Regions from separate parts of the Halobacillus shinanisalinarum genome, predicted to be linked through region 2. Evidence: a T-box and tRNA genes for the amino acid it is inferred to sense, from the RefSeq annotation. Region 2 holds a T-box; the other holds one or more tRNA genes.
The links. A T-box is a leader RNA that pairs with one kind of tRNA and senses whether it is charged. The one in region 2 lies ahead of tyrS (tyrosine--tRNA ligase), so its partner is inferred to be a tRNA-Tyr.
Positions count from the first base shown of each region.

Region 1: it has a tRNA-Tyr gene. The T-box ahead of tyrS (tyrosine--tRNA ligase) is inferred to sense a tRNA for this amino acid. The anticodon was not compared.

Region 1 is NZ_CP095074.1:3,977,664-3,992,284, forward strand. It holds rRNA gene MUO14_RS19660 (16S ribosomal RNA) at 1-1,374, shown strand, start outside; rRNA gene MUO14_RS19665 (23S ribosomal RNA) at 1,608-4,528, shown strand; rRNA gene rrf (5S ribosomal RNA) at 4,664-4,777, shown strand; tRNA gene MUO14_RS19675 (tRNA-Asn) at 4,789-4,863, shown strand; tRNA gene MUO14_RS19680 (tRNA-Ser) at 4,868-4,960, shown strand; tRNA gene MUO14_RS19685 (tRNA-Glu) at 4,988-5,062, shown strand; tRNA gene MUO14_RS19690 (tRNA-Val) at 5,144-5,219, shown strand; tRNA gene MUO14_RS19695 (tRNA-Met) at 5,249-5,325, shown strand; tRNA gene MUO14_RS19700 (tRNA-Asp) at 5,331-5,407, shown strand; tRNA gene MUO14_RS19705 (tRNA-Phe) at 5,441-5,513, shown strand; tRNA gene MUO14_RS19710 (tRNA-Thr) at 5,527-5,602, shown strand; tRNA gene MUO14_RS19715 (tRNA-Tyr) at 5,618-5,703, shown strand; tRNA gene MUO14_RS19720 (tRNA-Trp) at 5,709-5,779, shown strand; tRNA gene MUO14_RS19725 (tRNA-His) at 5,794-5,869, shown strand; tRNA gene MUO14_RS19730 (tRNA-Gln) at 5,887-5,961, shown strand; tRNA gene MUO14_RS19735 (tRNA-Gly) at 5,968-6,042, shown strand; tRNA gene MUO14_RS19740 (tRNA-Cys) at 6,087-6,160, shown strand; tRNA gene MUO14_RS19745 (tRNA-Leu) at 6,162-6,243, shown strand; gene MUO14_RS19750 (hypothetical protein) at 6,709-6,846, shown strand; gene MUO14_RS19755 (helix-turn-helix domain-containing protein) at 7,001-7,273, shown strand; gene MUO14_RS19760 (hypothetical protein) at 7,825-8,283, shown strand; gene MUO14_RS19765 (hypothetical protein) at 8,460-9,011, shown strand; gene MUO14_RS19770 (FUSC family protein) at 9,143-11,323, opposite strand; gene MUO14_RS19775 (hypothetical protein) at 11,405-11,596, opposite strand; tRNA gene MUO14_RS19780 (tRNA-Gly) at 11,958-12,031, shown strand; gene MUO14_RS19785 (ABC-ATPase domain-containing protein) at 12,168-13,874, shown strand; gene queG (tRNA epoxyqueuosine(34) reductase QueG) at 13,935-14,621, shown strand, end outside.
Region 2 is NZ_CP095074.1:740,394-755,014, reverse strand. It holds gene MUO14_RS04060 (GNAT family N-acetyltransferase) at 1-352, opposite strand, end outside; gene MUO14_RS04055 (transglycosylase domain-containing protein) at 473-3,529, opposite strand; T-box leader at 3,656-3,862, shown strand; gene tyrS (tyrosine--tRNA ligase) at 3,919-5,187, shown strand; gene rpsD (30S ribosomal protein S4) at 5,370-5,972, opposite strand; gene MUO14_RS04040 (GAF domain-containing protein) at 6,658-7,137, opposite strand; gene refZ (forespore capture DNA-binding protein RefZ) at 7,259-7,867, shown strand; gene hisJ (histidinol-phosphatase HisJ) at 7,857-8,657, opposite strand; gene ezrA (septation ring formation regulator EzrA) at 8,812-10,503, shown strand; gene MUO14_RS04020 (hypothetical protein) at 10,516-10,833, shown strand; gene MUO14_RS04015 (cysteine desulfurase family protein) at 10,956-12,098, shown strand; partial or broken gene thiI (tRNA uracil 4-sulfurtransferase ThiI) at 12,101-13,302, shown strand; gene MUO14_RS04005 (amidohydrolase) at 13,477-14,621, shown strand, end outside.

The DNA.
Region 1 (14,621 bases), 1.6 Mb from region 2:
TCCTTTATCTCGCATGAGAGGAAGGTAAAAGATGGCTTCTAGCTATCACTTACAGATGGGCCCGCGGCGCATTAGCTAGTTGGTGAGGTAACGGCTCACCAAGGCGACGATGCGTAGCCGACCTGAGAGGGTGATCGGCCACACTGGGACTGAGACACGGCCCAGACTCCTACGGGAGGCAGCAGTAGGGAATCTTCCGCAATGGACGAAAGTCTGACGGAGCAACGCCGCGTGAACGATGAAGGTCTTCGGATCGTAAAGTTCTGTTGTTAGGGAAGAACATGTACCGTTCAAACAGGGCGGTACCTTGACGGTACCTAACGAGGAAGCCCCGGCTAACTACGTGCCAGCAGCCGCGGTAATACGTAGGGGGCAAGCGTTGTCCGGAATTATTGGGCGTAAAGCGCGCGCAGGCGGTTCCTTAAGTCTGATGTGAAAGCCCACGGCTCAACCGTGGAGGGTCATTGGAAACTGGGGAACTTGAGGACAGAAGAGGAGAGTGGAATTCCACGTGTAGCGGTGAAATGCGTAGATATGTGGAGGAACACCAGTGGCGAAGGCGACTCTCTGGTCTGTTTCTGACGCTGAGGTGCGAAAGCGTGGGTAGCAAACAGGATTAGATACCCTGGTAGTCCACGCCGTAAACGATGAGTGCTAGGTGTTAGGGGGCTTCCACCCCTTAGTGCTGAAGTTAACGCATTAAGCACTCCGCCTGGGGAGTACGGCCGCAAGGCTGAAACTCAAAGGAATTGACGGGGGCCCGCACAAGCGGTGGAGCATGTGGTTTAATTCGAAGCAACGCGAAGAACCTTACCAGGTCTTGACATCCTTGGATCGCCCTAGAGATAGGGTTTTCCCTTCGGGGACCAAGTGACAGGTGGTGCATGGTTGTCGTCAGCTCGTGTCGTGAGATGTTGGGTTAAGTCCCGCAACGAGCGCAACCCCTAATCTTAGTTGCCAGCATTCAGTTGGGCACTCTAAGGTGACTGCCGGTGACAAACCGGAGGAAGGCGGGGATGACGTCAAATCATCATGCCCCTTATGACCTGGGCTACACACGTGCTACAATGGATGGTACAAAGGGCAGCGAAGCCGCGAGGTGTAGCAAATCCCATAAAACCATTCTCAGTTCGGATTGCAGGCTGCAACTCGCCTGCATGAAGCCGGAATCGCTAGTAATCGCGGATCAGCATGCCGCGGTGAATACGTTCCCGGGCCTTGTACACACCGCCCGTCACACCACGAGAGTTGGCAACACCCGAAGTCGGTGAGGTAACACATTATGTGAGCCAGCCGCCGAAGGTGGGGCCAATGATTGGGGTGAAGTCGTAACAAGGTAGCCGTATCGGAAGGTGCGGCTGGATCACCTCCTTTCTAAGGACATATGCAAGGCGACCTCTTTCTCTTTCGAGAAAGTCGGGAAGCTGCCGCATACGGAAGACGTACCTGGTTGGTTGTTCAGTTTTGAGAGATCAAACGATCTTTCAATGTGAACCTTGAAAACTGGATAAGATAATCAGAACGTGACGATCCTCTTTAGATAGAGATCGACACGGGATGACAAGACATCAAACATCAATTTTTTAACGTCTTTTCACGACGACAATAGTTAAGTGAATAAGGGCGCACGGTGGATGCCTTGGTACTAGGAGCCGATGAAGGACGGGACTAACACCGATATGCTTTGGGAAGCCGTAAGTAGGCTGTGCACCGAAGATTTCCGAATGGGGGAACCCCCTGCTCGTAATGGAGCAGGATCCTTTACTGAATACATAGGTAAGGGAAGGCAGACCCGGGGAACTGAAACATCTCATTACCCGGAGGAAGAGAAAGCAAACGCGATTTCCCAAGTAGCGGCGAGCGAAACGGAAACAGCCCAAACCAGAAAGCTTGCTTTCTGGGTTGTAGGACACTCCTTTGGAGTTACAAAAAAAGAGGATAGATGAATCGATCTGGAACGATCAGCCAGAGCAGGTAAGAGCCCTGTAGTCGACATCTTCTTTTCTCCGGAGTGGATCCTGAGTACGGCGGAACACGAGGAATTCCGTCGGAATCCGGGAGGACCATCTCCCAAGGCTAAATACTCCCTAGTAACCGATAGTGAACCAGTACCGTGAGGGAAAGGTGAAAAGCACCCCGGAAGGGGAGTGAAAGAGATCCTGAAACCGTGCGCCTACAAGTAGTCGGAGCCCATTGATGGGTGACGGCGTGCCTTTTGTAGAATGAACCGGCGAGTTACGACCGTCTGCAAGGTTAAGCTAAAGCAGCGGAGCCGCAGCGAAAGCGAGTCTGAATAGGGCGAAGCAGTAGGCGGTCGTAGACCCGAAACCGTGTGATCTACCCATGTCCAGGGTGAAGGTCAGGTAACACTGACTGGAGGCCCGAACCCACGCAAGTTGAAAATTGCGGGGATGAGGTGTGGGTAGGGGTGAAATGCCAATCGAACACGGAGATAGCTGGTTCTCTCCGAAATAGCTTTAGGGCTAGCCTCAGAATAGAAAGTCTTGGAGGTAGAGCACTGATTGGACGAGGGGCCCCTACCGGGTTACCGAATTCAGTCAAACTCCGAATGCCAACGACTTTGTTCTGGGAGTCAGACCATGGGTGATAAGGTTCATGGTCGAAAGGGAAACAGCCCAGACCGCCAGCTAAGGTCCCCAAGTGTGTGTTAAGTGGAAAAGGATGTGGCGTTGCTTAGACAACCAGGATGTTGGCTTAGAAGCAGCCATCATTGAAAGAGTGCGTAATAGCTCACTGGTCGAGTGACGCTGCGCCGAAAATATACCGGGGCTAAACACACCACCGAAGCTGCGGATTGATCCTTAGGGATCAGTGGTAGGAGAGCGTTCTAAGGGCTGCGAAGTCAGACCGTAAGGACTGGTGGAGCGCTTAGAAGTGAGAATGCCGGTATGAGTAGCGAAAAAAGAGTGAGAATCTCTTTCACCGAAAGCCCAAGGTTTCCTGAGGAAGGCTCGTCCTCTCAGGGTTAGTCGGGACCTAAGCCGAGGCCGAAAGGCGTAGGCGATGGCCAACAGGTTGATATTCCTGTACCGCCTCCTTTCCGTTTGAACGACGGGGGGACGCAGGAGGATAAGGAGAGCGCACCACTGGATGTGTGCGTCCAAGCAGTGAGACGGTCGAGACAGGCAAATCCGCTCGGCAACGTCAAGCTGTGATGGGGAGGGAACTAGAGTACCGAAGCTCCTGATTTCACACTGCCAAGAAAATCCTCTAGTGAGGAAAGAGGCGCCCGTACCGCAAACCAACACAGGTAGGCGAGGAGAGAATCCTAAGGTGAGCGGGAGAACTCTCGTTAAGGAACTCGGCAAAATGACCCCGTAACTTCGGGAGAAGGGGTGCTCCTCTGCCGAGGAGCCGCAGTGAAAAGGCCCAAGCGACTGTTTACCAAAAACACAGGTCTCTGCGAAGCCGTAAGGCGAAGTATAGGGGCTGACACCTGCCCGGTGCTGGAAGGTTAAGGGGATGCGTTAGCGCTTGGCGCGAAGCGTTGAACCGAAGCCCCAGTAAACGGCGGCCGTAACTATAACGGTCCTAAGGTAGCGAAATTCCTTGTCGGGTAAGTTCCGACCCGCACGAAAGGTGCAACGACTTGGGCACTGTCTCAACGAGAGACCCGGTGAAATTATACTATGCGTGAAGATGCGCATTACCCGCGACAGGACGGAAAGACCCCGTGGAGCTTTACTGTAGCCTGATATTGAATGTTGGTACAGCTTGTACAGGATAGGTGGGAGCCTGAGAAGCCGGAGCGCTAGCTTCGGTGGAGGCGCTGGTGGGATACCACCCTGGCTGTACGGACATTCTAACCCAGGACCGTGATCCGGTTCGGAGACAGTGTCAGGTGGGCAGTTTGACTGGGGCGGTCGCCTCCTAAAGAGTAACGGAGGCGCCCAAAGGTTCCCTCAGAATGGTTGGAAATCATTCGCAGAGTGTAAAGGCACAAGGGAGCTTGACTGCGAGACCTACAAGTCGAGCAGGGACGAAAGTCGGGCTTAGTGATCCGGCGGTACCGTATGGAAGGGCCGTCGCTCAACGGATAAAAGCTACCCCGGGGATAACAGGCTTATCTCCCCCAAGAGTCCACATCGACGGGGAGGTTTGGCACCTCGATGTCGGCTCATCGCATCCTGGGGCTGTAGTCGGTCCCAAGGGTTGGGCTGTTCGCCCATTAAAGCGGTACGCGAGCTGGGTTCAGAACGTCGTGAGACAGTTCGGTCCCTATCCGTCGTGGGCGTTGGAAATCTGAAAGGAGCTGTCCTTAGTACGAGAGGACCGGGATGGACACACCGCTGGTGTACCAGTTGTTCCGCCAGGAGCATCGCTGGGTAGCTACGTGTGGACGGGATAAGTGCTGAAAGCATCTAAGCATGAAGCCCCCCTTGAGATGAGATTTCCCCTTACGCCAAGTAAGTAAGATTCCTCAGAGACGATGAGGTCGATAGGTCCGAGGTCGAAGCGTGGTGACACGTGAAGCTGACGGATACTAATCAATCGATGACTTATCTATATCAAAATTGAATCGTTTGGTCTTGCCTGTCTTATCCAGTTTTGAGGGTTTTCAAAAACTTCTACATAAACCCTTGATTTTTCTTTTAAAGAGCAATATAATATATCTTGTCCTTTAAAAAAGAGAATTAAGAGATCTGGTGGCGACGGCGAAGAGGTCACACCTGTTCCCATGCCGAACACAGTAGTTAAGCTCTTCAGCGCCGATGGTAGTCGGGTCGATCCCCGTGAGAGTAGGACGCTGCCAGGTTTCATTATTATTCCACCGTAGCTCAGTGGTAGAGCAATCGGCTGTTAACCGATCGGTCGTAGGTTCGAATCCTACCGGTGGAGCCATTACGGAGAGCTGTCCGAGCTGGCCGAAGGAGCACGATTGGAATTCGTGTAAACCGTTTTCGCGGTTTCGAGGGTTCGAATCCCTCGCTCTCCGCCATATCGAACATAACGAAAGTTTTCGATTGGCCCGTTGGTCAAGTGGTTAAGACACCGCCCTTTCACGGCGGTATCACGGGTTCGAATCCCGTACGGGTCACCAACTTCCCAAAGCTTATTAGTGAAAGTATTATTAAATATATCATTTTCTTAATACATTACATATCTAGTAAGTTATATAGCTGGAGGATTAGCTCAGCTGGGAGAGCACTTGCCTTACAAGCAAGGGGTCGCAGGTTCGAGCCCTGCATCCTCCACCATCTATTTTCTAGTGGAAATTCCACATTATCGCGGGGTAGAGCAGTCTGGTAGCTCGTCGGGCTCATAACCCGGAGGTCACAGGTTCAAATCCTGTCCCCGCAACCAAATTTGGTCCGGTAGTTCAGTTGGTTAGAATGCCTGCCTGTCACGCAGGAGGTCGCGGGTTCGAGTCCCGTCCGGACCGCCATGTTTACATATACACGTAAATCATTAGAAATCTGGCTCGGTAGCTCAGTCGGTAGAGCAACGGACTGAAAATCCGTGTGTCGGCGGTTCGATTCCGTCCCGAGCCACCTTTTTCCACTAGCCGGCCTAGCTCAACTGGTAGAGCAACTGATTTGTAATCAGTAGGTTGGGGGTTCAAGTCCTCTGGCCGGCACCATTTGGTCATTGTGATGGAGGGATAGCGAAGTTGGCCAAACGCGGCGGACTGTAAATCCGCTCCCATCGGGTTCGTAGGTTCGAGTCCTACTCCCTCCACCATTTATAGGGGTATAGTTTAATGGTAAAACTGCGGTCTCCAAAACCGCCAATGTGGGTTCAATTCCTACTACCCCTGCTTTTTACATTATGGCGGCTATGGCGAAGGGGTTAACGCACCGGATTGTGGTTCCGGCATGCGTGGGTTCAAATCCCACTAGTCGCCCCATTTTTAAATTAATCTGTTGGGCCATAGCCAAGCGGTAAGGCCACGGTTTTTGGTACCGTCATGCGCTGGTTCGAATCCAGCTGGCCCAGCCATCAGATGCGGGAGTAGTTCAGTGGTAGAACACCACCTTGCCAAGGTGGGGGTCGCGGGTTCGAATCCCGTCTCCCGCTCCATTTTATATTCATAACTAAGAGATGGTTAGCATAGGATGTAAAACGGCGGCATAGCCAAGCGGTAAGGCAGAGGACTGCAACTCCTCTATCACCGGTTCGATTCCGGTTGCCGCCTCCATGCCGGTGTGGCGGAATTGGCAGACGCGCACGACTCAAAATCGTGTTCCTCACGGAGTGTCGGTTCGAACCCGACCACCGGTATTATTTTATTTTCGTTAAGAGTAAGTCAATTAGTCTTGAATATACTGTAATATCAACGTTTCTCACATTGTGGGAAGCGTTTTTTTTGTTGTCTTTTTTAGCTAAAATACGTAGATTTTTAGTGTTTACCCATTGTCTCTAATCATGTGTATTAATCGTGCGAATAGCTCCGAAGGAAGGCAAGCTATGGCAAGACGTAAGAATAATCTTAATGACCGTGAAATATCCATTGTCCGAAAAAGTTCGAATTCATTCGTATGCAGAATCATTCAATGAAGCGATAATTTATTTAATGATATTGTGATTTATGTAATTAAGACCGTCCCAGTATTCTTTGATTTAGGGATAGCCTACATAAGAAAAAGGTATTGAGTTTTACAATTTATGTTAGAATATTAGTAATCATTATTTAACAAACGAAGTAGGTTAGCGTAAGGTTCAAGAATAGTATGGGAGGGTATAAAAATGGGGTTTAATGAAGTTTTAAGAAATAGGGAGAGGACTGATAAAAAAGCTAAGGAGGGGCGATTATATATCAGAAGCATTGAATTTGATACTGTCTTGGATACTTTGGATACCCCAATTGTTTCTCTTACCTTTTAAGTTGTTATTCAGAGGTATATCCTGGCTAACAAGTACAATAATTCAAAACTAATCATGAGATAAATGCAGTTTAATTCTCTAAAAAGTCCCTTTTTGACGTTGGACAGTGGGTGGGAATCTTACTACTCTGACAAATAGAAAGGGGATGAGTTGAATGAAACGCAATCAGTACACGATAGCGCTCAAACAACAAGTCTTCAAAGAAGCCGAAGAAACCGCGAATAAAAGCCTAGTCACTCGTCTTTATAAACTAAGCGCTAATATGGTAGATCATTGGTGCCAGGAGTTTCATAAAGGAAAACTTGGGGATGTGTCTCTTGATCAAGTAGATTCAATTGACACGAAACACCTGGCTGAAGAGATCGGTCATTTAAAGAAACTTCTGGGTGAGAAGGATCTTGAAATCGACGTTCTGGGGATCTCGTAAAAGAAAAGCCCTCATTCACGGAAAAAATTGAAGTAGCCGATTACTGGATCGCTCAGGGCTATGCCATGACGAAGGTTCTGAACATCGTTGGCATCAAGCGCTCCACCTACTACTACCAAAAGAATGCCAAGGTGGCGGTCAAGCAGTTCAAGGTTGGTTTGAAGTAGACATGACCCTTATGGTTGGAGACCAAAAGCCAAATGAGAATTTTAGAACGGATAGGGTGGTTCTAAAAATAGACGCACCATAATAGGTAGGAACCTCACACCAATCAATTAGCAACGATATAAAAGGTATTAAGTTGATTTAAATTAAGTATTATAAAGACAAGTAATTTTGCTTAGGAGAATCCTAAGCTTGTTCCGTTAAATCTGTTTTAAGTTTATCCTCAAATTCCTTACAAAGTTGTATATTTGATTTATCACTTTAAATCCCCAAATAATTACCTAACTTCCCTAAAAATTTCAACTAATTTATGGAAGTTCTTTTACTAGAACGAATGATTAATTTAAGGGATAGAGTGGAAGGCTATTTTAAAAAGGAGCCTTATTATGTTAGGGCTAATAATTGCGGTCTTTGTATTTAATTTTCTTGCATTTAGAACAAATAATCGTTTAACTAAAAATCAAGTTGTTCATATATGGATGTTTACCATAGCATTTCAAATAATTGTTGATATATATATTGATGCAAAGTATCAAGGATATTGGTACTTTTCTAAATCTATAGAGTGGCGATCAATCCCTGCATTACTTATATTGATCCCTCCCGTGAATATGATTTTTCTAAACTGGTACCCATTTGGACAATTAATGTATAAACGTATTTTTTACATTTTATTTTGGGTCATAGGAATTACATTTTACGAAGCCATCACCTTATTACCTGAACCGTGGGGATATTTTAATCATGGGTGGTGGAATTTGTGGTATTCAGTATTGGTTAATCCTTTCTTATTACTTATTGTTTTATATTACTATAAGTGGGTATGTAAAATTGAGAATGGCTAACTAATGACGGCCCATTATATATGGTATAGGGTTGAGTCAAAGTAAACATCTTTTCTCCGTTGAAGCAGTTATGAAGAACTCCTTGTTAATGATGTATTATATATATTTTACTGGATTAATTTACATGATTTTCTTTCAATGTTACGATTACGTTACAAGAAAAGCGAGGGGATTTTATGTTTGATACATTATTCAAGAAGATCATGTGGGGACTAGGAACGGTTGCGTTTTTAGTCCTTGGCGTGTTCGTTTACCTTATTGTTGCAAATGTAATTTTTCAACAGGAAGCGAGTAGCGATACAAACCAAACGAAAGGGGCGCAGGAAGAGGCGAAAGCTGGGGAGGTTTCAGCCAATACGATCGAACAAACACAAGCAACAGTTGGGAAGGAGAACAAAGATGTTGGCGAATTCGTTTCCACGACCCACGATTTTTATAATGACACAACAGGTTTTGGTGGAATTGGAAACTTAAGTTGGAACGATCAACGAGCGAAAGCGGAAATGGTTCTTAAAAAGGTTGAAGAGTTGCTGCCAAATGTGACTTCCGAAACCTTAAAAAGCGATTTACAAGAAATTGAAGGGCTTGCGAATTCAGTTCTTGAACGTGAAGATAAAGGTACAGTTAGAAACCTTCATCGTATGTTTCACGATCTTGATATAGCTTTAAATTCATATAATGGTTACGACAAGGTTTGGGACGTAACTGAAACGTTAAGAGGGGAATAACTCTCTTTTAGTAATGTTCTACATAGTGCTGATGAAGAGGGCAAAATGGAACAGTGGTTATCGCAATTTTAATTTTTTTTAAATAAAAAAGAACTGACGTTTACTTGACGTCAGTTCTTTTTTCGTTTTTCTTACCGATCCCTTTCTTCGGCACCTAATTCTTTCCCTAAAATTAAAATGGACTGGTTTATCCGCCATACATAGTAAAGATGATGAATGAGGTCCCCCTGGTTCTCGTTATGTCCTGGTGCGAAGCGTTCGATGTGCTTTCTCTCGTTATCCATGTTGTAGATCACACCGGCACCTTCACCAGTTTTAATCATATGGGTTAATGTTTCTATATTGTGGTTAAATTTATCTTCCATCGACGGAAAGACTTTCTCTAGTTCATCAGGATAAGTGAAGTTCTTTTGATAGGATGATGCGACTAAGTGTTTGGCATAATAGTTTATGGCTGTGAAAATGGTTATCCAGCGTGGGAGCTCCCGATGTCTTAGTGCCCCTGGACGCTGGAGGATCGGTTTTGATTCGTCTTTAATGGCTTGAACTTTTTCATCCATTTTAAAAGCGTGATCGGCTAGCTCTTTTATATCCATGGTTTCACGGAAGCTTCGAATATACTGGATAACGTATGAGTTAAGTTCATTAAGATAATCGGTAAAAGCCTCCGATACTTTTTCCTTCGTTTTTGTTGGAAAAATAACCGCGGAAATGGTTAAGGCGATCGCTGCACCAGCGATGGTATCAATGACACGGGCACTTAATAAGGAGAAGCTTATCCCTCCCAGCAAAAGGTCATACATAAAGGCGATAAGTAAGGTAATAAAGAGACTCATTAATGTGTACGAGACAGCAAATATATAAAAGGCTAAAAATATGACAACAAATAGAAGAATAATTTCCAATACGGAGTGTCCTGAAACGGCTTTAGCTAATACAAATCCAAGCATAGCCCCAATGACTGTGCCCACTGAACGTTGAAGGCCTTTCATGTAGGTTCGGCCAACGGACTCTGTCCCGAGCTGCACAATAAATGTTGTGAGCAGGACCCAGTAGGGCTGGACAGGTGAGATTAAATGACCAACAATGATCGCTATCGTTCCGGCAATTAGTGATTGATAGGCTTTTTTCGTTGATGGTTTTAACCCTTGATCTTCTTCTTTTTCTTCATTGTCTCCATCTTGGCTGCTATCTTCTTCCGTATTTTCCTTCGATTGTTGTCCTTTGTGTAAGGATTGTTGTATGGCTAGCGCACCGTTTGTCACATGTGTAGTGATCGATTCAATTCTACGTATGATGTAGAGCCATCTTCCAGGGTGTGAATCTTGCTTCGAAAATAGCTCATTGATCATCTGACGTAAAGAATCTGATGTTTTCTGGGCTTTCACCAAGTTTTCTTCCTCATAGTTTTGTGCTAGAACTTCTGATTCACGGAGAGAAGTAATCACCCTTATTAACAACTCTCTTAGTTCATCTGCCTCGAATGCATCATCTTTCTTTAATTGGTGCAAGGATTCAGCTAACGTCGCAACCAGCATTGCCGTATCAAACACGTATAGCCTTAGCTGTGATGTCGTGAGGCCTGGCCAAATTCCTTTTACATCTTGAGCGTTTAAATCTGTTGCGACGTTACTTGCATACTCTCTGAGCTTGCTCACATTATACTGAAGTTTTTTAATCCGCGGGTCGCTTGTTTCTGGATCTTGAATCGTTTCAATCAGTAATTCGAATGTCAGGTTTGCTTGGATATGAAAGGAACGCATACTTCTTTTTAACAGCTGGGCAGAGTCTTTGAAGATAATAAAATTATATAGGTATGCGAAAGCTACACCTAAGGCAATGCCCATGTAAAACCACGGTAACTGACTAGGGGAAAGCCCTAAAAAGGAAGAAAAATAAACAGTCATAAATCCGATCATACCGAGTGAAAAATAACGGCTCCCAAATCGTGAAAAATAAAATGCACTAAATATAATAAGGATCATCAAACCTGAGACAAGATAGACATTCCACGCTAATAACGATCCTGCTGTCACTCCAAAACTTGCAGATATCCCCAGTAGCAGCGTAGTTATTTTCTTTTTCTTCCTTGTATCATCCATCACAGTCATAATTCCAAGCATGCCTGTGATACCAGCGACAATAGCTGGGGTTAAGGGAGGTTGTCCTAACATACGTAGAATGAGGATTACTGATGATACGGAAGAAATCAAACTAATGACGGCTTTGCCAGCTTGATTCAATCGTTTTCGCCCGGGGTCTGAGGCGAGTAGTCGAGTGACCCAATAATTCTTAAATTGTAATTGCTTCAATGCTTCATCAACCTTTTCTAAAATATCGCATATTATATACTCTTCTTATCGTAAGTTTCCTTCCCAATCAATTCAACTGTTTTATTTTAAAAAGCTGTGATAAATACCTGTTCCTAATAAGTACACCGTTATCAAGGTAAATACGATAAGCAAAATGATGAATTGTTTTTTTGACAATGAAACGACTAAAGCATTATTCGGATCAAATATATAGCTCCCCAAATATAGTCCCACGATAAAAAGCATAACGACTCCGAGCACTAGATTTATCACTATTCTGATCCCCCTTATAGGATTTAATTCTCTAGATGGTAAAAAAGGTCTTAATGATTTTTGCTGTCCTCGTATAAAAAGGGAGCATGCTTACTATACTAGTAATATAGTAAGACAATAGAATAAATGAATGATATTATTCGACAAAAACCGATTATTTCGTGTTGCATACGCTGTGTATGGTTGTTATAATAAAAAATACGATTTCGAAATCAAATGCGGGTGTAGTTTAGTGGTAAAACCTCAGCCACGAGCATAACTTCCCCGAATTCACTGCGAGTTGCCTCGACGGATCTTACTTCCCAGAATAATCTTTTAGAGGAAGAGGCATGACCAAACGCAGCTAATGAAACCCTATTATGCGGGTGTAGTTTAGTGGTAAAACCTCAGCCTTCCAAGCTGATGATGAGGGTTCGATTCCCTTCACCCGCTCCATAACTGCCTATAAGGTAGTATGCCATTATTTTTATACAATGTGAACCAACGCAGTGTTTCGTTTATTCAAGTAACGAAGCATTGCGTTTTTTATTGAAGGCTAAAGGATACATAGAGGATAGAGGAGTGGTGTTCTATGAAAAAGTTAAAAAATCTGCTGCAGCAAATAGATGGTAAGAGCTACAAAGGTTATAAGCAAATGCAAGGACGATACTTTTTCCCATCGTATGAATTGCTCATTGATTATGTTCAAGGGGATCCTTTTGCGGCCCCTTCGAAAATACGGGTACGCATTCCTAATAAAACGCGTACGATTGATCAGGAATGGACATCAACGAACAAGCGAAAGGTGTTTGCTGAAGATGTGATGACAAGGAAGGTGTCAAATGTTATTCAGCATTCAAATCCCAATGTGCATGGTTCAGGAAAGAGCGGCCTTGTTGCCATTGATCGTCCTGGTCAGGAGATCTTGGAACGTACGGCGGCTGTTTTTGAAAATGGGTATACGACCGTGTGTTTAACAGTTGGTCTGCCAGCGAATGGGCGGAGGATCAATGGGAAACAGGCGGACAAGCTGTTTTTTCAAGTGTTACCTGAAATTATACAAAAGTCTGTTCTAAGTATAACGGATAAAGAGATAGACGAAGCGGTGAAATTAGCTGATCAGCATGAAGCGATTTTGGACAAAATGAAAGAAGAAGGGTTTATATCATTTATTGCGGATGGCGCTACTTTGCCGCGGGCGAGTGGGGTAAGCGATCAACCAATGAAGAATGCTGTTGCTTTTCAAAGCCCTGAAGCAAACAGGGTCGCAATTAAACTGCCGCATCGAGAGGAGCCATTGACAGGGATGGCGATCCGTAAGGGGATTGCTCTGATTGTCGGTGGCGGTTATCATGGTAAAAGTACCTTACTCAAAGCCATTGAGCGAGGAGTGTATCCCCATATTAGTGGCGATGGTCGGGAGTATGTCGTTACAGACCCTCAGGCAGTCAAAGTAAGAGCGGAAGATGGCCGTCAAGTTACGAATGTAGACATTTCTCCTTTTATTAAAAATCTGCCTCATGGGGTCGATACGACGCAATTTTCAACGGAGAATGCCAGTGGCAGTACATCACAAGCTGCCAATGTCATTGAAGCAATCGAGGCTGGTGCACAAACGTTACTCATTGATGAAGATACGAGTGCAACCAACTTTATGATTCGTGATGAGCGCATGCAGGAACTTGTTGTCAGCGAGAAGGAACCGATTACCCCGTTTATTGATAAAATCACACAGATGCGCAATGAGCTAGATGTATCTACCATATTAGTTATGGGTGGATCTGGTGACTACTTTCATGCGGCTGATGAAGTGATTATGATGGATCAATATGTCCCGTATCATGTGACAGAACAGGCAAAACAAATCGCTGCAAAATATCCGAGTAAGCGTCAACCTTTAGAGGAATCGTTTGGTACATTGCCTGTACGATCATTTGAGTCTCAATCGATTCAGGCAAGAAAAGGGAAAAAAGAAAAGGTGCAAGCGAAAGGAAGGACACTCATTTTAATGGGGAGGACGGAGCTGTCACTCGATGCGGTTGAACAACTTGTCGATCCTTCGCAAACCAACTTGATTGCCGATCTTTTGTTACATTTAAGTAAAAGAGGATGGCTAGATCAAAATCATTCGGTAAAAGAGTTGCTTGATAAAATTGATCAACAACTGGAAGGGGAAGGTCTAGCATCAGTTGCTCCCTTTAAGGATCAGCATCCAGGGGAACTTGCCCGTCCTAGACGATTTGAAATTGCGGCAGCTTTAAATCGATTGCGTACTGCAAAAGTGAGTGATTTGAGATAAATAATAGCAGCTTATGCTGTATAGGCGCTGAAGTTAAAACATTCAAAGGAGGTAGTCAAGGTGGGCGATCACACATTCAAAGAAGAAGTCATTGCATACAGTAAAGAAATTGGCATAGACAAAATCGGTTTTGCCTCTGTTGATGTATTTGGAGAACTGAAAGCAAGATTGAAGAGACAACAAGACCTTGGCTATCAATCTGGATTTGAAAAGGGCAGTCTGGAGGAGCGTACAGAGCCGAACCGCACGCTCCCTGGGGCCCAGTCGATAATATCCATAGCCCTAGCCTATCCTTCAAAAATGCACGATGCCCCACGTAGTGTGAAAGGTAAACGGCGTGGGATTTTTTGCCGTGCCTCCTGGGGACGGGATTATCATGATGTGCTTAGGGATCGTTTGCAAAAATTAGGTGCATTTATTAAGGAACGTTTTCCAGAAGCTGAGTTATCCTCGATGGTCGATACAGGGGAACTATCAGATCGTGCCGTTGCTGAACGCGCAGGGATTGGTTTTAGCGGGAAAAACAGTGCGATTATTACACCAGAATTTGGCTCTTATGTTTATTTAGGGGAAATGGTAACGAACATTCCTTTTGAGCCGGATGAACCGGTTGATGATTCTTGCGGGGATTGCAATATATGTGTAGATGCCTGTCCGACAGATGCGCTTGTTCAGGGTGGGCAACTTAATGCGCAGCGATGTATCGCTTTTTTGACCCAGACGAAAGACTTTCTGCCTGATGAATTT
Region 2 (14,621 bases):
GGAGCAGACGTGACCCTACACGGAAGCCGCGAAATTGGGGAATTACTTCAATTGCACCAAGTTCAATGAGGTCCTCCATACTGCCTTCAGACCAACGTTCTAAAGGGTCGGGGTGAAGATACGTAACGTATCCGATAATATTCTCCTCGTGTCTTGCGATAATAATTCTCCCCTCCTCAAAGTCAGCAATACTTTGTAATGCCTCAAATTGTTTCACTGGAGGACGGAACGCATGTAATTCTTTATCAAAAGTATATTTAGCTAGTTGTTCGGATGACAGGGGCCCTTCGATAATGACAGGACCAAATTGTGTATCAAAGGTTTCAGAGTGATAGGTTTTTGTGTGTTCCATTGCTTCACCACCTAGTGTGAAAATTCAGTATCTACTCACATTATACATGAATCTTTGTTATTTTAAATGTTCAAAGATGAGAAAACTCCAGCCCTGGGTAAGGCTGGAGTGAGGTGATTACTATTCGTTGTTATTTGGTTCTGTTTCCTCATTGTTCGAGTTATCTTGATTATTTGTGTCGCCTGGATTTTCTTCACTTGACTGTTCAGTGTTGGAATCTCCTTCAGGGTTATCCGGAGTTTCGCTATTATCAGCCGTGCTATCTTCAGGGGCCGCCTCGGATTCTTCTGATGCTCCTGACTCTGAGGCGGGTTCTTCTTGTTGTGTTTGGGTTTCTGCTTCGGAATCAGGGGATGGCTCTGACTCTTCTTCAGGTTTAGGGTCTCCCTCTGGCTTCGGTTCCGGAGTAGCTCTACCAGGTTTCCCAACCTGCACAGTTGATGAATTACCGGACGATTGACCGTAGTAGTCCACAGCTCGTACGGCGTAGACCCCGTCCCCACCAGAGAAGTTAAAGGAAGTTTCAGTTGTATTACCTATTAATGAAAATGCACCTCCAGGCTCAGACGCCTTGAACACTCTATAACCAACGACATCGTTACTAGAAGATGCTGACCAGGAAATAGTTGATGAGTTTGCTGAAACTGACCCAGGAACTGCGGGGTTGCTCCCATCATTTTCGATCGATGATGATGTTGATAACGATCCAGATGACGGAAGGGCAACCTTGTCCCATGCGCCTCTGTTTGGAATCAAGTAGTTCAAAGTTGTTTGCGAGCCATAGTTGTTTTCTTTAATAAATTCAGGGCTTAGTGTTACGCCACCGCCATCAATAATGAATTCATTCGGTGTATTTGCTCCAGCAGTAACTAAATTATCCTTCACTCTTACAAACTCACCGCTAATTAAACTGTCATCGGCTTTTGTTGGAGCATATTCCGCAATGTAAAGGTCGCTTTGTGCAAGCCCTACTGATGAGCAGAGATCAGAGGCCAATAAACCTGAAGTAGCACAGTAGGAGCGTGAAACGATTCCTTCTGGACGCTGGAAGCCACTATCCGGAACCATGAGCTCTGGTCGGATTTCTGATACAGCATTAACTACATCGGCCCATAGTGCTGTATTTCTTCCGCTATAATTTGAAACACCTTCAAGACTCGCTTCTTCATCATACCCCATCCACATGCTCACTGTGACGTTAGGGTTGGTAGCAACAAACCAGGTATCTTTATAGTTTTGTGATGTACCTGTCTTCCCAGCCCAGTCTACACCGGGGTTCGTGAGCTGTCCTTTTAAGCCTGCTGCTGTCCCATATTGCAACACATCGCGCATCATATCAATGGTAAGATAAGCGGCTTGCGGACTAAACACTTCCGTTGTTTCTGATTCATGTTGATAGAAAACTTCTCCATCTTGTGTCTCAATTTTTTCGATCATATACGCATCGACAAAATTCCCCATATTACCAAATGCGGCATAAGCATTGGCATTTTCTTCATTAGTCACAAGGGCTGTGCCAAGGGGTAAAGAAGCATTAGTGTAATCATCTTCACCTAATGTCGTGAAGCCCATTTTCTCTAAATAGTTTTTAGCTGGATTTTCATTAATAATTCGCATATAACCTTTTACTGCTGGGACGTTATAAGACTTCGCTAATGCGTAACGTGCCGATACAAGTCCATGATATCCTCCGCCGTAGTTACCTACGTTATCGTTAGTGCCACTGTATTGGTAAGGAACGTCTGCAAATACGGAACCGGGATGAATACGCCCCATGTCGATTCCCGGGCCATAAACAGCCAGCGGTTTCATTGTACTGCCATTAGAGCGTTTCGAAATTGTAGCGTGATTTACTTGTGATTGTTCAAAATCACGACCTGCAATAAAGCCCTTAATTTTACCTGTAGAATTTTCAATTACGGTACTTCCTACTTGAGCAGGAATCACCTTTTGAACGGGTTCCCCTGATTCAGGGTCAGGAACTGTTACTGTTCTATTGCCTGGGTAATTATTGTAATTATTCTTCACTTCTTTTAAAACATCAAAAATCTCTTGATCTATCGTTGTATGAATCTTGAACCCGCCAGTACTTAAACGGCGTTCTGCTAACACATTATACTCTTCCGCTAGTGCTTCATCATTCGCCACGTCTTCCATTGTGTCACCGTTTTCTTTAGCCAATTGTTCGACAATAATCTCCTTTGCACGTCTATGAATTTCATTTGTTAAGAAAGGATATTTCTCTAGTGACGAACTAGTAGGCTCTGCTAGATTCTCTGCTAGATTGAACTGCTGAGCTTTCTCGTACTGGTCTTTCGTGATGTAATCAGCTTCATACATTCTATTAAGAACTTCCTTCATTCTGTTAATTCCAGGTTGAAGGGCTTCATCGCTTTTTGGTTCTCCATTGTTTTTAAATGGAGTATAAGCAAAAGGACTTTGCGGCAGTCCTGCAATAAATGCTGCTTTAGGGATAGATAATTCTTTTGCACTAACGCCGAATATACCCTCAGCTGCTGTTTGAACACCTGCTATGTTTTGGCCATTTGCATTACGGCCGAAGGGAACAATATTTAAGTATGCTTCTAAAATTTCGTCTTTTTCAAAAAAGCGTTCTACTCTTAGTGCGATTAACATTTCCTTTGCTTTACGTTCAAATGACACTTCATTTGTGAGGATTTGGTTTTTTACAAGTTGCTGTGTTAATGTACTACCACCCGTTTTAACGGATGCGTTCGTTACCTCTTGCATAACGGCTCGCATAACAGCCTTAGGTACGACGCCCTTGTGTGTGTTGAAGTAAGCATCTTCTGTAGCAATCACGGCATGCCGTAAGTGTTTACTCATTTGATCAAGCGTCACTTCTTCTCTGTATAGATTCGATTGTATATTCCCTAAGAAGTTTTCACCATCAAAGTAAATTTCAGATGTTTCCTCGTAGTTGTAAATACTTTCCCGCATTTCAGCCTCACTTCTCATAGGCTCGTCCTTAACGAGTGACGCAAAATAACCGGCACCGACTCCGCCAGCGAAAAATAGTCCTACTACACCAAGAATGATAAAAAATAATATAATATTCCAAGTCACATCATAGCCGATCCGTGTATTCTTCTGAATTACTCCTCTTTCCCAAAGAGACTTAAGAGATGCAAAATCAAATCTTTTTTTGTTCCCCATATATAAAAAACCTCCTAAATTCCAAACTACATTATAACATATTCGCTGTTTTAGAGACATAACTAAACAGGAATCTACCATTGCCTTTTTCCGTAGGGTATGATATTAATGGAATACAGTTAAAATATTCGTGTGATGAATGGCTGAAGTAAAGAGTAAATCCCTATATTTAGAGAGCTGGCGGCTGCTGGGAGTCAGTATACATTTACTTTTGAATTACGGTCGGGAGCAATCTTCTGGCGAGTCCAGAAGACGGTTGATTAAACCGTTATCAGTGAGAGTGGCATGTCATGTGCAACAAGGGTGGTACCGCGAAAAGACCTCGTCCCTTTTTTAGGGGAGAGGTCTTTTTTATTTTTTTAAATTCGAAAAACGAGGAGTGTTCAGGATTGGATATCTTAACAGACTTAGAAAAGCGTGGTCTAATTAATCAAATGACTGACGAAGAAGGATTAAGAAAGCATTTAAATGAAAAGCAAGTGACACTGTACTGTGGTTTTGATCCGACTGGGGACAGTCTACACATCGGTCATCTAGTACCAGCATTATTATTGAAACGATTTCAGGAGGCTGGACATCGTCCGATCGCACTTGTTGGCGGCGGTACGGGAATGATAGGAGATCCAAGCGGACGATCTACTGAACGTCAGTTAAATTCGGCTGAAGTTGTGCTTGGCTATAGTGAAAAACTTAGTAATCAACTTGCTAAGCTACTTAATTTTGATAAGGGTGAAAATGCAGCTGTTGCTAGAAACAATCATGAGTGGCTTTCACAAATGACAATCATTGATTTCCTGCGAGATACTGGAAAACACTTTGGGATAAACTACATGTTAGCTAAGGATTCTGTGGAGTCCCGAATTGAAAGTGGTATAAGTTTTACGGAATTCAGCTACATGATCTTACAGGCGCTCGATTTCCAACAGTTACATGAGAAAGAAAATTGCACATTGCAAATTGGGGGCAGTGATCAGTGGGGGAATATTACCGCTGGTCTTGAATACATCCGCAGATCAGCAGCTGGAGAGAAAGAAGTCGAAGCTTACGGATTAACAATGCCATTGATTACAAAAGCAGACGGTTCAAAGTTTGGGAAAACTGCCGGTGGAGCAATTTGGTTAGATCCCGAGAAAACTACACCGTACGAGTTTTACCAGTTTTGGATTAATGCGGATGACCGTGACGTTATTCAATTCTTGAAGTACTTCACATTCTTAAGCCACGAAGACATTGCAGAACTTGAGAATGAAGTGGAAACACAGCCGGAAAAACGAGTGGCTCAGCGGCGTCTAGCTGAAGAAATGACTCGTCTCGTACATGATGAAGGTGCATTAAAACAAGCTGAACGAATTAGTGAAGCTTTATTTAGTGGAGATATTAAGGCTCTTTCAGGAGATGAGATTGAACAAGGCTTTAAGGATGTCCCCGCTTATCATTCTGAAGAAAAAGAACCAGCATTAATTGAACTGTTAGTTACAGCTGGTATTTCTTCATCAAAACGACAGGCTCGTGAAGATATCACTAATGGAGCGGTCTATATAAATGGAGAGAGAAATCAGGATTTAAAGCATATAATTAGCGAAGCGGATCGCATTGAAGAACGATTTACTATCATTCGCAGAGGGAAGAAGAAATACTTTTTAATTCGATATGTTTAAAAACAAAAGAGTCTCTTTCTGAGGCTCTTTTTGTTTTTAAGGATGAAGAGGAATCTCTAGCTTATAACCATTCCCTTCCACCTCAAGTCATCCAAAATTTGGATGACTTGAGGTGGAAGTAATTTCCAATACCTCTCCAAATAAAAACCACCCTAGTTAAGGGTGGTTTCTCAAAGGAGCTATTAACGAGAGTAGAACTCTACGATTAGAGCTTCATTAATCTCAGCTGGAAGTTCAGAACGTTCAGGGTAACGAGAGTAAGAACCTTCTTGCTTGTCAGCATCGAAAGTAAGATACTCTGGTACGAAGTTGTTCACTTCAACAGCTTCCTGTACAATATCTAGGTTTTGTGATTTCTCACGAAGGCCAATCACTTGACCTGGCGCTACACGGTAAGATGGGATGTCTACGCGTCCGCCGTCAACAGTCACATGACCGTGGTTAACTAGCTGACGAGCTTGTGGGCGCGTACGAGCTAGACCAAGACGGTAAACAAGGTTGTCTAAACGAGATTCAAGAAGAATCATGAAGTTCTCACCGTGAATCCCTTTCATGTTTCCACCTTCTTCAAATAAACGACGGAATTGACGCTCAGTTAAGCCATACATGAAACGAAGCTTCTGTTTCTCTTGAAGCTGAAGTCCGTATTCAGATTGCTTTCTACGTTGATTTGGACCATGCTGTCCAGGTGCGTAAGGGCGCTTGTCTAGTTCCTTACCAGTTCCGCTTAAAGAAATGCCATAACGACGTGATTTTTTCCAGGTTGATCCTGTATAACGTGCCATTGGTATTTCCTCCTTTTTTATTTTATTTTGCATAAAATAAAAACAGTGTGTGTTCCTCATAACGCTGCACATTTTGTTTTCATGCACCATCGCTCCAGCAGCAGAGAGTTACGCGATGCACCTCATCAGTCGAGGAACAAAATGAAATCAGGCGCCGGATTCACATAGGCTGCCGTTTATTTTACACAAAGGCTATTATAGTTTTTAAAAAGGCATAAGTCAAGGGGAAATATTGTTATGAGTGAAGGTTGTAACGTTCATTTAATGGAAATAGCTAACTTAAACGTGGATAGGTATAAATAGTGGACCAGCTCACTTAGCTGTCTGTCCCATTCGAGAAATATGGAAGAACCGCTCCTGAAATAAGAGGCCACTGAAAAAATGCCCTGCTTTTGGCAAGGCATTTGTTTTAATGAGGTATTTGCGTATTTAACGCGTTTTATGCACGAATTAAAGCCATATATGCGTATTTACAAATTTCCCGTTCATTTATGCCTATATCTTGAAGCTCATGGGGTGATTCATACTCTGGGTTAACTTAAAGTGGCTTCGAACCTAGGGTATCTAAAATCGGAAGCCACTTTAATTGCCCCATCGACCATATATTGAATTTCAGTAGCCTCTGAAATAAAGAGCGTTTCTTCCTATATTCTATTCCGTTTTTTGTCTTATCAAAGGAAGATTATCAAATATGCTTCTCAAGGGTTTTAACAAATAAGTTTAGGTACTCTTCGTCTTTCTCATCAAACCTACCGACCGAAGGACTGTCAATGTCAAGGACCCCATATATTTGGTCATCTTTGAAAATGGGAACGACGACTTCCGATTGGCTAGCTGAATCACAAGCAATGTGGCCAGGAAAGGCATTCACATCATGGACTCGCTGGGAAGTACCCTCGGAAACGGCTGTTCCGCAGACGCCTCTACCAGCAGGAATACGTACGCAGGCGGGAAGCCCCTGGAAAGGGCCTAAAACAAGCTCGCTTTCCCTCCATACATAAAAACCAACCCAATTGACATTATCGAGAAATTGATTTAATAGTGCAGATGCATTTGAGAGATTTGCTATTTCGTCAGGCTCCCCATCAAGCAGAGCATCGAGTTGTTTGATAAGCATGTGATATTGATCCTCTTTTGTTCCTTTATACTGTGTGGATTGAAACATAATAAAGCCTCCTTAAAAATATTGTTCGACAGGATTCCTGCCGTCATGTCGGTAATTGATGTACGATTTTTAGAGGGAATTCATCGTTTATAGGGAATTCCTCTAAGTAAGGAGGAATCCAATGATGAACCGTCAAAATGCAACAAGACAAAAGGTGTTAGATGTCGCATGCCAATTATTTTACAGTCAGGGGTTCAGCGGGACATCCGTTCGAGATATTGCCAATCGTGCAAAGGTAAACGTGTCATTGATTCATTACTATTTTAAAAGCAAGCAAGGGCTGTTTGAATCACTAGCTATTCATTATTTTGAACCATATCTTGAAATGATTGAACAAGAAGTTAATACGAATTTGGAACAAAATTTAGAATCATTAGTGAAAAGAATTTTACATTATAAGCAGGAGCATTATCAACTTTCTTGTCTGGTCAATCGAGAATTAACATTGAATACAGTATTTGCTAGAGAAATGCTGGTAACCTATTTAGCTAAAGAAAACCATTTGCTCACACAGCTTTTATTTAATAAAACGAACAAGCTTGAGATCACATATAGAGAAAAATTGTGCTTAGTCCAGCTTAAGGGGTTGCTAAATGCTCCTTTCGTTATGCCACTCGAATTTCAAGAGTCGCTACACTCTGACACGTCGATATCCCATTTTATTGATGTGTACAGTTCCCTTATGATGGATCGTAAAGCGTTAAAGGCAAAACGTGTCTTTAGCGTATAATAGAAGGATCAAGTGCATGATAGCCTTGTGTGATTGCAAAGCTGTTGTGTGCATCTGATCCGTATATAAGAGGAATCCCCTTTGCAGAAGCCTTTCTAGCAATGTTTGTTGGTGGATAGGCTTCTTTGCAATGTTCTTTGTTAATCCCTGCCCCATTATAATCTAGCGTCATCGAACCTTCTTTCGCACAGTCTAGAAAAAAGGTGGCCATCTGCTCCCATTCTGCAGGCGGTTCATAAAGCTGCTGGAACTTTTTAATTAGTGTCATGTGACCAATTCTGTCAGGCTTATAGACTCCAAGGTCAGCCGAGACAGATTGAACTAATGTATCAAAATATAACTGATATAAGTTATTTATATTGCCGCTTGCTGCTATAGCTTCTTTATACACAGATGAACTGTAATCAATGCAGTACCAATTATTCTTTATAGGTAAAAAATGAACAGATAGAATGCTGTCATCGAGAAAACGTCCGTATTGATTTAAGAAATGCTTCGTTTCTTCATCAAAACCAGAAATATAGTCAACCTCTAGTCCAACTTTAACCTCAATGTCAGATTCATAAATTTTCTTCACTTTACTTACATCATTTATATATGCCTCAAGAAGCCGGGGATTCATCCCACTATCCCTGGTCGGTACAGGATCATTAAAAGATGGAGGCAAGGGAGCATGCTCAGTAAAAGTCATTGATGTGTAGCCACTTTTAATTGCTTGTTCCACGTAAGATTCAAGGGTGTCAGAAGTCCCGTGCGGACAGTAAGGCGAATGAATATGGCCGTCAATCATATAGTTGCTCCTTCTTTCTTTGCATTAATTGTCAATATGTTAATAAATTTGAAATATTTTAGCCAAAATGATTATATCCATGGTATCATAATAGATAACTAATTTTAATAAAACGTAATGATCCGTGAACGTGTATTTTGTAAGGAGGCTGTTTATGAGGTACTTCATTGGGGGCATATTAGTACTGATTGCACTGATCATCCTCGGATTGATCTGGCGAAAGAAAGTATATGATGAAGTCGACCGTTTAGAGGGATGGAAGATGGACATCATGAATCGTAATGTAACAGAAGAATTATCCCGTGTAAAAGCATTGAATCTCTCTGGTCAAACTCAGGAGCGTTTTGAAACGTGGCGCAGTCGCTGGGACCAGATCTTAACTAGAGAACTTCCAGATCTAGAAGAAGACCTGTTTGATGCTGAAGAAGCAGCAGACCGTTATCGGATGAAACGTGTGAAAAAAGTGCTGAACAACACGGAGAAAAAGCTGCAAGATATTGAGCAGGATATAGAAGAAATGTTTAATGAGTTAGAAGTGCTGTTAGATTCGGAGAAAAGCAGTCGCTTAGAAATCGAAGCTTTGGCTCCAGATTTAAAAGATCTAAAGAAAAAGCTGATACATAACCGGCATCAATATGGTAAGGCTGTGCGATTGTTTGAATCTAGAGTTGAAGAGCTGGAAGGTGATTTGAATAAGTACGAGGAGAAAGTGGAGCAAGGGAATTACTTGGAAGCAAATGATCTTGTTCAATCGGTCCGCGATAAGCTTGTTCTTTTGTCTGAAGAAGTAGCATCCTTCCCTGAGCTTTTAAAGAAGACCCAAACGGAACTCCCTGAACAGTTATCAGAGTTACTGGCTGGTATGCAAGATATGGGCGAGGAAGGCTACCGGGTTTCGCACCTCGGCTTTATACCAGAAGTAGAGGATTATCAAGAACAACTAAATAAGAGTGTGGAAGCTCTTGAAAAGGGTGACCAGGAAGGCATTCATTCTTTAATAGAGGAAATTGATACACGAATTCAGGAAATTTATCAAACACTAGAGCAAGAAGCTCTTGCTAACACGTTTGTTGAGAAACAGCGCCCCACCTTCCAAGCATCTCTTGAAGAGTTGGATACGTTGTTACAAGAAACAAACCAGGAGTTAGACGATTTGCAAGTAACCTATCAAATGGAGTCTGAGGATCTAGAAACCCATCGTACAATAGATCAATCCATGACACTTTTAAAGAAAAAATACCTGAACTTCGAAAAGAAACGTGAGGATGGGAAGACTTCTTTTTCGGAGCTTCGAGTTGAGCTTGAGGACTTTAAAGAACAGTTGGATGAGCTTAATGCTAAGCATAAGAGTTTTAGCGAACGGGTGCAGACCCTTCGTAAAGATGAACTGGAAGCTAAAAATAAGTTAGCTGAAATGGAACAGCTGATCCTTGACACACATCGACGATTGAAACGAAGTAACTTACCTGGCATTCCTGTCTATTTTTTTGAAGAAATGCAAAAGGCCGGGGAAGATATTGATCATGTGTTTCAAAGTCTCGAATTACAGCCGTTAGACATGGCGCAAGTGAATGATAAGCTTGAAGTAGCAATCGAACATACACAAGCGGTTAACCAAGATGCTGGAATACTTATTAAGAAAGCCCATTTAGTTGAACGTCTGATCCAATATGGAAACCGCTATCGTAGTAAATATCCTTTATTAGCTGCAGAGTTGCTTGAAGCTGAAAATGACTTCAGATCTTACCGCTACGAGGAAGCTTTAGAAAAAGCTAGTTCAGCAATAAAGGAAGTTGACCCTGATGCTTTTAGCCGTATTGAGGAAGGAGAGCAAGTACCTGTTTAGGATGTGTTAACAGTGAGGAAATGGCTGATCATTATTCTAGGCTCTGTAACAGTTACTGTTTGGTCATTAGTCATAGTTGTATTTCCTCCCCAACCTGTGGATAAGCTGGAAAGCAAGAGTCATAGTCAGGCTGTCATCCCAGTTTTTACCGAGCGTGCATTAAGCGACCATCAGTTGGTGTCATTAACCGGAGGAGCAGGGAAGACAAATGGCCTGGCAGAGGATCTAGTAATCGAGACGAACATGATAACGAAAAATTGGGTTGAAGGTTTAAGTGAAGATGGAAAGATAAGCATTGACATTCTCCTTCATGCGCTTAATCTAAACTAGATTAGACACCAAAGCTAGCATCCAAGTGGATGCTAGCTTTGTTTATAAATGCAACTATTTATTTTCATGGCGTGTTATGATATTATAATGGACTGCCAACATAGAAAAGGGGTGCCACTGAATTGATTTATTTAGATAATAGTGCGACAACGAAACCTTTGCCAGAAGTCCTGGAAAGTTATATGAAGGCTGCGGAGACCTATTATGCTAACCCTTCTTCTATTCATCGCTTAGGAAGTGAAGCAGAAAGATTGCTTACAAAATCCCGGAACATGGTGGCTGCTATAACAGGGGTCAAAGCTAATGAAGTCTTGTTTACTTCTGGAGGTACGGAAGCTAACAACTTGGCTATCAAAGGAATTGCTCTTCAGCATATAAATAGAGGAAAGCACATGATTACAACACAAATCGAGCATCCATCAGTACTAGAAGCTTTCCGTAGTCTTGAGAGTCTTGGGTTTGAGGTGACGTATCTTGGAGTAGATCAAGAAGGTTATGTCGACCCTGTCGATATTGAAAATGCAATACGTGAGGATACTATCTTATTGAGCATCATGTCAGTTAATAATGAACTTGGAACGATCCAGCCCGTTCAGGAAATTGGAAAGATCGCTCAAAAATTCCCGAAGTTGTTTTTTCACGTTGATCATGTTCAAGGGCTTGGAAAAGTACCGATGAATGTTAGGCAGTCAGGCGCTGATTTGTGCTCAGTTTCTGGACATAAAATTCACGGATTAAAAGGCACAGGTGCTTTATTTGTGCGGGACAATGTTAGTTTGTTTCCGTTGCTGCATGGAGGCAGTCAAGAGAATAGAAAACGAGCTGGAACGGAGAATTTGCCAGGGATTGCGGCCTTTGCTAAGGCACTGCGGTTAATCATGGATAAAGAGCAAAATCACTTGCCTGAGTTAATAAGCCTTCAAAAATATATAAGGCACCAGCTTAGTCAAATAGATTCATTGCTCATAAATTCTCCAGTCAATAGTGCTCCACACATCATAAATGTTTCACTACCTGGATTTAAGCCAGAACTGATCATCCATACATTAGCCCAAGAAGAGATTTATATTTCTACAAAATCAGCTTGCTCATCTAAGCAACCAGATGTAAGTTCAGTTTTGAAGGCTTGTCAGTTAGATTCTTCCCGAACGACTTCATCGTTAAGAATTAGCTTGTCCTATCAAAATACAGTGCCAGAAGTTGATCAATTCATCCAAGCACTTAAAGAAGCAATTATTCATTTAGAAACATCGATGGGGAGGTAACTATGGAATTTGATCACATTTTAATTCGCTACGGTGAATTGTTTATAAAAGGGAAAAACAGAAAGTATTTTGAACGTAAACTGCAGAGTAACTTAATAAAAAAGTTGAAGGAATTCAACAATGTTCGTGTTTCTAAAAAAAGGGATCGAATGTATGTGCTTCTGAATGGTGAAGATCCCTATCAAGTAATGAATAAGTGTCAGCAAGTCTTTGGAATCCATACGTTAAGTTTTGCAATAAAAGTGGAGAAAGATGCAGATGCAATAAAGCAGGCAGCCTTAGCTGCGTTACAAGATTCACCTGAGGCGCGAACATTTAAAGTGTCAGCTAAGCGAGCCGATAAGGAATTTTCGATCCGCTCGCAAGACTTGAATCATATCATTGGCGGATATGTACTCTCAAATACTGAAGGGGTCACCGTTAACGTTCATCATCCGGATGTCGAGTTAAAAGTAGAGGTTCGAAATGACGCTGCTTATATAACTGCACAGGATTACCCGGGTGCCGGCGGGCTTCCAGTTGGAACAACTGGTAATTCGCTGCTTCTTCTTTCAGGTGGTATCGATAGCCCAGTTTCAGGATATTTGACCATGAAACGGGGCGTGGAGCTTGAAGCAATTCATTTCCATTCCCCCCATATACGAGTGAACGTGCCAAGCAAAAGGTACTGGACCTTGCGAGCGAACTTTCCGAGTATGGGAATAAAATAAAGGTCCATATTATCCCTTTTACAGCCATCCAACAGAAAATTCACAACGAGACACCTGAAGGGTACAGTATGACAATTATGCGCAGAATGATGATGAGAATTAGTGAGCAAATAGCTAAGCAACAGGAAATTTTATCTTTGACGACCGGAGAAAGCCTCGGTCAAGTGGCAAGTCAAACGATGGAAAGTATGAATGCCATTAATGAAGTAACTAATTTGCCTATTATTCGCCCTTTAGCAGCTATGGATAAACTTGAAATCATTGAAATTTCAAGGAAGATTAACACGTATGATCTTTCTGTGCTTCCGTATGAAGATTGTTGCACGATTTTTGTACCGAAAGCTCCGAAAACCAAGCCCACAAGGGAAAAAGCTAGTTATTATGAATCCACTGTCGATTTTAACCAGGATATTTCAGATGCTATTGAGCAATCATATATGATCGAAGTAAATGGTAACAAAGAAAGTAAAGATGAGTTTGAGGATTTGCTTTAATTAGGGAGGCTCACGTTGCTGCTGCATCGTGAGCTTTTTACGAGGGGTAGCCTCTTAGATATCAAGTATGCAATATAAGATTTATGTGTTCCGATATATTCTCGTAAACAGCTTTCTTACTTTTCGAGTCAAATTCTGTATTGTAAAATAAATTTAATAGGAAGGGGAAGGCAAATGAAGTTATGGTATGGTGGAAAAATATATACAATGAAAACGGATGGGGAATGGGTTGAAGCTGTCATATCTGATGGTGGAATAATCCTAGCTACAGGACAGACTCAAGATCTTTATGCTTCTTATCAGGAGTCCATCACAGAGGAAATCAATTTAAAAGGGGCCGTGATGTACCCAGGTTTTACAGATAGTCACCTTCATATCATTGGCCATGGGGAACGGCTGATGAGGCTTGATTTATCTTTTATGAAGTCAGCTGAAGAGGTGAAGCAAGCCTTAAGCCTTCATGCTGAACAGTTAGATAAAGGGGAATGGATTATTGGTGAAGGCTGGAATGAAAATCAATGGGAAGATAAACGCATCATACATAAGAATGAGTTAGACGAATTGACAAGGGACCATCCGATCATGCTTACTAGAGTATGCCGTCATGCTTTGCTAGCCAATTCCAAAGCAATGGAGCTTGCTGGTGTGAATGCACATACACCTGATCCGCAAGGTGGTGTGATTGTACGTGATGAACAACAGGAACCCATGGGCTACTTTCATGATCAGGCACAGGATTTAATTAAGCGGGCAATGCCTGAGGTCACCCCCGAATACTTAAGAAAAGCGACAGGGCTTGCCGTCAGTGATATGCATGCCCACGGATTGGTCGGAGGTCATAGTGAAGATCTTAATTATTACGGCGGCTTTAAAAAGACTTTTGATGCTTTTACAGATGTGATTAATGGCGATGATGTGAAATTTCGGGCTCACCTGCTCGTGCATAATGGCGTACTAGAGGATATGGATGGAGAAGGTTTAGGGTTTAAGAAAGGTACGGAATTTGTGGAGCTTGGCGCTGTGAAAATTTTCACCGATGGGGCCCTTGGCGGTAGAACTGCATGGCTCTCAGATGATTATGCTGACGATGAGGGAAATCGAGGCGTAGCTATCTATACAGAGGAGCAGCTGAGAAAAGTTGTCCTTAAGGCACGCAAACGAAACATGCCTATCGCTGTACATGCTATTGGGGATGCTGCAACGGAGGCGATTGCTAATGTTATTAAGGAATACCCCCTTCAAACAGGTGAAAGGGATCGAATTATTCATGCTCAAATTTTAAGTCCCGCACTGATAGATAAATTAAAGAAACTTAATGT